Regions from separate parts of the Falsirhodobacter sp. 1013 genome, predicted to be linked through region 3. Evidence: riboswitches for the same ligand, from Rfam matches in the RefSeq annotation. Region 3 holds a riboswitch; each other region holds the start of a gene.
The links. A riboswitch is a leader RNA that binds a small molecule or an ion and turns the genes downstream of it on or off. The one in region 3 is predicted to bind thiamine pyrophosphate.
Positions count from the first base shown of each region.

Region 1 (2,256 bases), on a different contig from region 3:
TTTTCGCCGTAAGCCGGGCGCGCCCTGCCAAGGTCCCGCCAATACTTCTTCAGCTTCCGGTCACCGGGGGCATGTGTGTTCGTCGGCCACAGGATCGAAGGCGAAGACGGTGTTCGGGAAGGTGCCGTCGGTGCGCTCGGTCTTGTCGAAGACGGGGATGTGCTGGGTGATCTCGCGCTCGTCCAGCCAGGCCAGCATTTCGGCTGATCCATAGGCGGTGTCGGCCGCCAGACGTTCCGGCTGCAGATCGAACCGGTCCTTCGTGCGGGCGATCATGGTGCGGGTGGCGCTGACCTCCGCCTGCCGGATCGACCGGCTGGCTTCGACATCCACGATCACCGCGTTGTCGGTGTCGATCAGGTCATTGGTGGAATAGGCGAAGATCGCGGGAGCGTTCATGGCGGCGGTCCATTGGCTCGCCGGATCGCTGCAGGAGACGAACTTCGGCCGCACCTCGCTGGCCGCACCGAAGGCGGCATCGTCCAGTGTCTCCGGATACTCGCGCACGGCGCGGGGTGCCGTCTCCTCGTCGATCTGCCCGCCCTGCCACAGTTCTTGCGACATGGAATACATCTTGCCGGCATCGGCGCGGATCAGGCTCGCGTCGGTGGCGAAGTCGCGGCCGCCCACCAGCCCTTCGGCGATGCCGCGGCGCACGACCGTCTCGAAGACTTCGCGCAGAAGATCGCTGTCGCGGAAGCGCCCGTGCCCATTCTTGGAGAAGGTCGACTGGTCCGGCACCGCCGTGTTCAGATCCAGCCGGCAGAACCAGCGGTAGGCCAGGTTCAGATGGACCTCCTCGCAGATCCGCCGCTCGGACCGGATGCCGAAGCCGTAGACGATCAGCAGCATGCGGATCATCCGCTCGGGATCGACGGAAGGGCGGCCCGTGCTGCTGTAGAACGGCGCGAGGTGCTGGCGGATGCCGCCCAGATCCACGAACCGGTCGATGGCCCGGATCAGGTGGTCCTGCGGGACGTGATCCTCGAGGGAGAACTGCTAGAACAGAGCGCCCTGCGCCACCTGCCGCGATCCCATCATCCCGATCACCTCCACCGCCTACGAGTGAAAGCGCATCAGCCCCAGACCCGCCGATCAACAGGTGCCTTTCAAAACAATCGCCCGGGAGCGGACGTTCCTTCACTGCCTACTTGGAGATACGTCAGACAGAGATGGTGACATCGGGAAGACGTCCGACTATAGGGAAGATCACCAGGGGGTGCCCCGACAAGGGGCTGAGAAACCGCTCGCATCAGCAGCGCGGTGACCCTTCGAACCTGATCCGGATCATGCCGGCGAAGGGATGGGTGACGCGCCTGCCTTTGCCGGCCTCTTTGCGAGGCCGACCAATGTCAAGAACCTGCGGTCTCGCTGCCAGCCAAGAAAGGGCAGCACCATGACCGAACGTTTTACCGAGATGCTCCGACAGGCCAGTGAACCGGCTTGGACGATGGCCGTGCAGCACCGGTTCGTCAGCGAATTGTTCGCGGGAACCGTCTCGGACAGGGTAATGACCTCTTATCTTGTTCAGGATCACCGTTTTCTCGACAGCTTCCTGACGCTGCTCGGCGCGGCGATGGCTTCGGCCGACACGTTCGACGCACGACTTCGCTTCGGGCGCTTCGCTGGCATGGTGTCCGGGGAGGAGAACACCTACTTCCTGCGGGCGTTCGAGAGCCTGGGCGTGGCAGACAAGGACCGGGCCGCCACCCCTGATGCTGAAGCGACCAAAGGCTTCCAGTTGATCATGAGGGAGGCCGCCGCGACCGGCTCTTATCCAGCCGTGCTTGCCGTGCTGAACGTCGCCGAAGGGCTGTATTGGGACTGGGCATCACGTGCCCCGGAGGTATTGCCCGAGAACTTCGTGCATGCCGAATGGATCACGCTTCACAACAATCCCGAATTTCAGCAATTCGTGGCATTCTTGCGCGCGGAACTCGACCGGACAGGACCGGCAGCTCCGGACATCTCCCGCGACTTCTTCCTGAGGGCGGTGTCGCTGGAGCTCGAGTTCTTTGATGCCGCATATGATACGGGTGCGAACCCAGCCCGTTCCTGATCTCGGATGCCGAAAGTGGTCGGTGGCAGGCGGATGTGGTGTCGAGGCTCGCCAGCCAGATCCTCGGTCTGGCCACCTGCCTTGCAGTTGAGGAAGGTTTGCAAGGTCTCTTGGCGGCAATGACTGCAAAACGAAGGCCCTGTAGTATCACGAAGGAAGATTATCGCATTTTACGTATGTCCGCGGGGCAGTTCCAT
Region 1 covers NZ_JBNJLK010000022.1:487-2,742, forward strand. Annotated here, with positions in the region: partial or broken gene ACSHZY_RS17300 (transposase) at 1-1,041, opposite strand, end outside; TPP riboswitch at 1,206-1,322, shown strand; gene ACSHZY_RS17305 (TenA family protein) at 1,397-2,059, shown strand.
Region 1: linked by a shared signal. The riboswitch ahead of ACSHZY_RS17305 (TenA family protein) and the one ahead of thiB (thiamine ABC transporter substrate binding subunit) in region 3 are both predicted to bind thiamine pyrophosphate.

Region 2 (2,256 bases), on a different contig from region 3:
CCCACCAGCCAGCGGCGCTCTGGCCGTGGCGGATCACCGGCTCCTCGGCGGCTTCCCCCTCGCAGAACGGGGCGAGCATGCCGCCCGCATACCACGAACACGCCTCCGGCCCCGCCGCGCGCCCGGCGATGCGGACGGGCACGCCGCGGGCGGTCAGTTCGGTGGCGATGGTCAGCCCCATGACGCCCGCGCCAAGGATGGTGATCATGCCCACACCTCGTGGAAATGGTGGACGGGGCCATGCCCTTGGCCGATGCCCAGACGGTCGGCGGCGGCGATGGCGCCCTGCAGCCAGCGATGCGCGCGGGAAACGGCCGCTTCCATGTCCATCCCCTGCGCCAGCCCCGCCGCAATGGCGGCGGACAGGGAACAGCCGGTGCCATGCGTGTTGCGTGTGGCGATGCGCGGCGCGGTCAGGCGCAGCACGCCATCCCCCACCAGAAGGTCGGTGCAGACGGGTCCTTCGGCATGGCCGCCCTTCATCAGCACCCAGCGGGGGCCAAGGGCGCGCAGGGCATGGGCCTGCTCCAGCATCTCCGCCTCGGACCGGGCCACGGTGGTGTTCAGCAGCCGCGCGGCTTCGGGCAGGTTCGGGGTCAGAAGGGTGGCGCGGGGCAGAAGGCCGGCGATCAGCGCCGCCACCGCCCGGTCGGGCAGCAGGGCCGCGCCCGATTTCGCGATCATCACCGGATCCAGCACCAGCGGCAGGTCGGGCAAGGCGGGGGCCAGCGCCTCGATCGCCTCCGGCCCGCCGACCATGCCGATCTTGATCGCAGCGATGTCGATGTCGTCCAGCACGGTGTGCAACTGGGCCAGGATCATCGCGGGACTGACCGTTTCCACGGCCGCGACCGTGCGGGTGTTCTGTGCCGTGATCGCGGTCAGGACGCTGGCGCCATAGACGCCCAGGGCCGAAAAGGCCTTCAGGTCGGCCTGGATGCCGGCCCCGCCGCCGCTGTCGGAACCGGCAATGGTCAGTGCGGCCTTGGTCATGCGTCTCCTCCGCGAAAGGGGCATGACGGATGGGGGCTGGCACATGACGGACCCGTCCCGGGGGGACGGCGTCGATGGTCCACTCGTTCCCTCCGCCGGCATGACCCGGATCAGGTTCGATGGGTCGATGCCAAGCACCTCTCAGCCCCGTGACGGGACACCCCAACAAGCGTTCGGATCAAAGCTATGCAGAAGGCGGACCCGCCGCAAGGCAAATTCGGAAAAGGGACATTCGCAGGTGAAATCCGCAAGCGGCGGAACATCTTTCCGCTTCCGGCGGGGAATCCTTCGGATCGTTCGGAATGGGGAAAGGCACCTGAAACGCCAGCCATCTCCCTCCGCACCGCCTTGATACGGCGGCACTTGCGATCCGGCGGCAAAGGGACGACATGAAGGACGACCCACCAGACGGGACATCCCCATGAAGACGTTTCTTCTTTCCGCCCTTGCCTTCACCGGCTGGGCCGCCGCCGCATCCGCTGCCCCCTTCGGCCCGCTTCTTGCGCCCGGAGAGGTGGCGGAGGCAGGACATCCCCTGATCCTCGACATCCGTGACGCGGGCTATGACAAGGGCCATATCCAGGGCGCGGTGCCCGCACCCTATGCGCTGTTCCGCGGCGCGGCCGACAATCCGGGCGAGCTCGTTCCCGAAGGCAAGCTGGAGGCCACCCTGCGGTCCCTGGGCGTGACGCTGGACCGCCCCGTTCTGGTGGTGCATCAAGGCAAGGACGAAAGCGACTTCGGCGCGGCGGCCCGGGTGTACTGGACGCTCAAATCCTCGGGCGTCAGCCAGCTGGCGATCCTGAACGGCGGCATGAACGCGTGGCGCGACGCTGGCCTTCCGGTGCAGACCGAGGCGGTGGCCCCGGAGCCGTCGGACGTGGACATCACCTTCTCGGACCAGTGGCTGGCGACGGAAGGGGAGGTCGACAAGGTGGTCGCCGGCGACAAGCCCGCCGCGCTGATCGATGCCCGCCCGCCCGCCTTCTTCGAAGGGCAGCAGTCGCACCCGGCGGCCGACCGTCCGGGCACACTGCCGGGTGCGGAAAACGTGCCGCATTCCGTCTGGTTCGACGGCACACCGCGCATGGGTGACGCGAACAGCGCCAAGACCGTCGCGGCCAAGCTGGGCCTGGATCAGCAGGCCGAGGTTGTGGCCTTCTGCAACACCGGCCACTGGGCGGCGACCGAATGGTTTGCCTTGTCCGAACTGGCGGGCCTTCCGAACGTGAAGCTCTATCCCGACTCCATCGTCGGCTACAG
Region 2 covers NZ_JBNJLK010000003.1:114,079-116,334, forward strand. Annotated here, with positions in the region: gene ACSHZY_RS06845 (FAD-dependent oxidoreductase) at 1-208, opposite strand, end outside; gene thiD (bifunctional hydroxymethylpyrimidine kinase/phosphomethylpyrimidine kinase) at 205-993, opposite strand; TPP riboswitch at 1,064-1,168, opposite strand; gene ACSHZY_RS06855 (sulfurtransferase) at 1,415-2,256, shown strand, end outside.
Region 2: linked by a shared signal. The riboswitch ahead of thiD (bifunctional hydroxymethylpyrimidine kinase/phosphomethylpyrimidine kinase) and the one ahead of thiB (thiamine ABC transporter substrate binding subunit) in region 3 are both predicted to bind thiamine pyrophosphate.

Region 3 (2,256 bases):
TGTTCTCCACCTCGGCCAGATCGGCACGGGTCCGGTCGATGGCGTGCGGGCCCATCTGCACCATGAAACCGGTGATCTTCAAATCCGGCGCCAGCGCCGCCAGTGCCGCGCGTGCCACGCCACCCGCCGCCACCCGCGCCGCCGTTTCGCGGGCCGAGGATCGGCCGCCGCCCCGATAATCCCGCACCCCGTATTTCAGGTGATAGGCCAGATCGGCATGACCGGGGCGGAAGCTGTTGGCGATGTCGCCGTAATCCTTGGACCGCTGATCCGTGTTCTCGATCATCAACTGGATCGGGGTGCCGGTCGACACGCCCTCGAACACACCGGACAGGATCTTCACCTCGTCCGCCTCGCGCCGCTGGGTGGTGAAGCGGCTGGTGCCCGGCTTGCGGCGGTCCAGCCAGTGCTGGATTTCCGACGCCTCGATCTTCACGCCAGGGGGGCAGCCGTCCACGGTGGCGCCCAGCGCGGGGCCGTGGCTTTCGCCCCAGGTGGTGACGCGGAACAGGTGGCCGAAGGTGTTGAAGCTCATGTCGGATCTCCTTGCCTTCGCAGCCATAAGACAAAGGCGCCCGCCCGAAAACCCGTTTCACGCTGGACAGGGCACCTGCCGGCTTCTAGATCGAAAGGAACCTCGGGGTGCCTTCGGGCTGAGATGCGATGCGAACCCGTCGAACCTGAACCGGATCACGCCGGCGGAGGGAAGGTGCAGCGCAAGCCCTCTTTCTGCCGGATCGGAGGAACCATGCGCCTTCTGCTTCTGACCGCCTTTCTGCCCGCCGCGGCCTTTGCCCAGACGCCCACGCTGGAGGTCATGACCTATGACAGCTTTGTCAGCGAATGGGGCCCCGGCCCGCAGATCGAGCAGGCCTTCGAGGCGGAGTGCGGATGCAACGTCGTCTTCACCGCGCCCGGCGACGCGGCCGCCATGCTGGCCCGGCTGAAGCTGGAAGGCGCGCGGGGAAACACGGACGTGGTCGTCGGCCTCGACGCCAACCTTCTGGCCGAGGCGCAGGCGACCAGCCTCTTCGCGCCACATGGAGAGGTTCCGGCGGTCGATCTGCCGGTGGACTGGACGGACACCACCTTCATGCCCTTCGACTGGGGCTGGTTCGGCTTCGTGATGAACGCGGACGCCCCGCAGCCCCACAGTTTCGAGGAGCTGGCGGAGTCGAACCTGAAGGTGGTGATTCAGGATCCCCGTTCCTCCACCCCCGGCCTTGGGCTGGTGATGTGGGTGAAGGCGGCCTATGGCGACAAGGCGGGCGCGATGTGGGACCGACTGGCCGACAACATCCTGACCGTCACCCCCGGCTGGTCCGAATCCTACGGCCTTTTCACCTCCGGCGAAGCGGACGCGGTGCTGAGCTACACCACCTCCCCCGCCTATCACATCATGGCGGAGGAGGACGACACAAAGACCGCGCCCATCTTCCGCGACGGGCATTACCTTCAAGTGGAGGTGGCGGCTCGTCTCGCGTCCTCCGACCAGCCTGATCTTGCGGACAGCTTCCTCGCCTTCCTGCTGTCGGACGCGGCGCAACAGACCATCGCCACGACCAACTGGATGTATCCCGCCCGCCCGGTGGAGCTGCCCGAGGCATTCACCGCCTTGCCCCGCCCCGACAAGACGCTGTTCCTGCCGCCGGCCGAGGCGGCGGCCGAACGTGACGCCGCGATGGCCGAATGGCAGGCCGCGCTGTCCCGCTGACGGTCGGGCTGACCGTCCTTCTTCTGACCTTCGGGCCGCTGGCGATGGTGGCCGCGCAGGCGCAGGGCGGCTGGGGCGCCGACTGGCCCGCCGTGCGCTTCACCGTGCTTCAGGCGGCGCTGTCGGCCGGGATTTCGGTCGCGCTGGCGGTGCCGGTGGCGCGGGCGCTGGCACGACGACGTTTTCCGGGCCGAGGCGCGCTGATCGCGCTGCTGGGCGCGCCCTTTCTTCTGCCGGTGATCGTGGCGGTTCTGGGGCTGCTGGCCGTCTTCGGCCGTGCCGGGCTGGTCAACCAGGCGCTGGGCACGGTGGGCCTGTCGATCCCGATCTATGGTCTACACGGCGTTGTGCTGGCGCATGTGTTCCTGAACATGCCGCTGGCCGTCCGCCTGATCCTGCAAGGCTGGCAGGCCATTCCGGCGGAACGGATGCGTCTGGCCCTGTCCCTCGGCTTCGGGCCGGGTGACATCGCCCGCCATCTGGAACGCCCGATGCTGCGGGCGGTGCTGCCCGGCACGCTGGCCGTGATCTTCGCGATCTGC
Region 3 covers NZ_JBNJLK010000001.1:669,085-671,340, reverse strand. Annotated here, with positions in the region: gene aroC (chorismate synthase) at 1-535, opposite strand, end outside; TPP riboswitch at 629-724, shown strand; gene thiB (thiamine ABC transporter substrate binding subunit) at 749-1,714, shown strand; gene ACSHZY_RS03420 (thiamine/thiamine pyrophosphate ABC transporter permease ThiP) at 1,690-2,256, shown strand, end outside.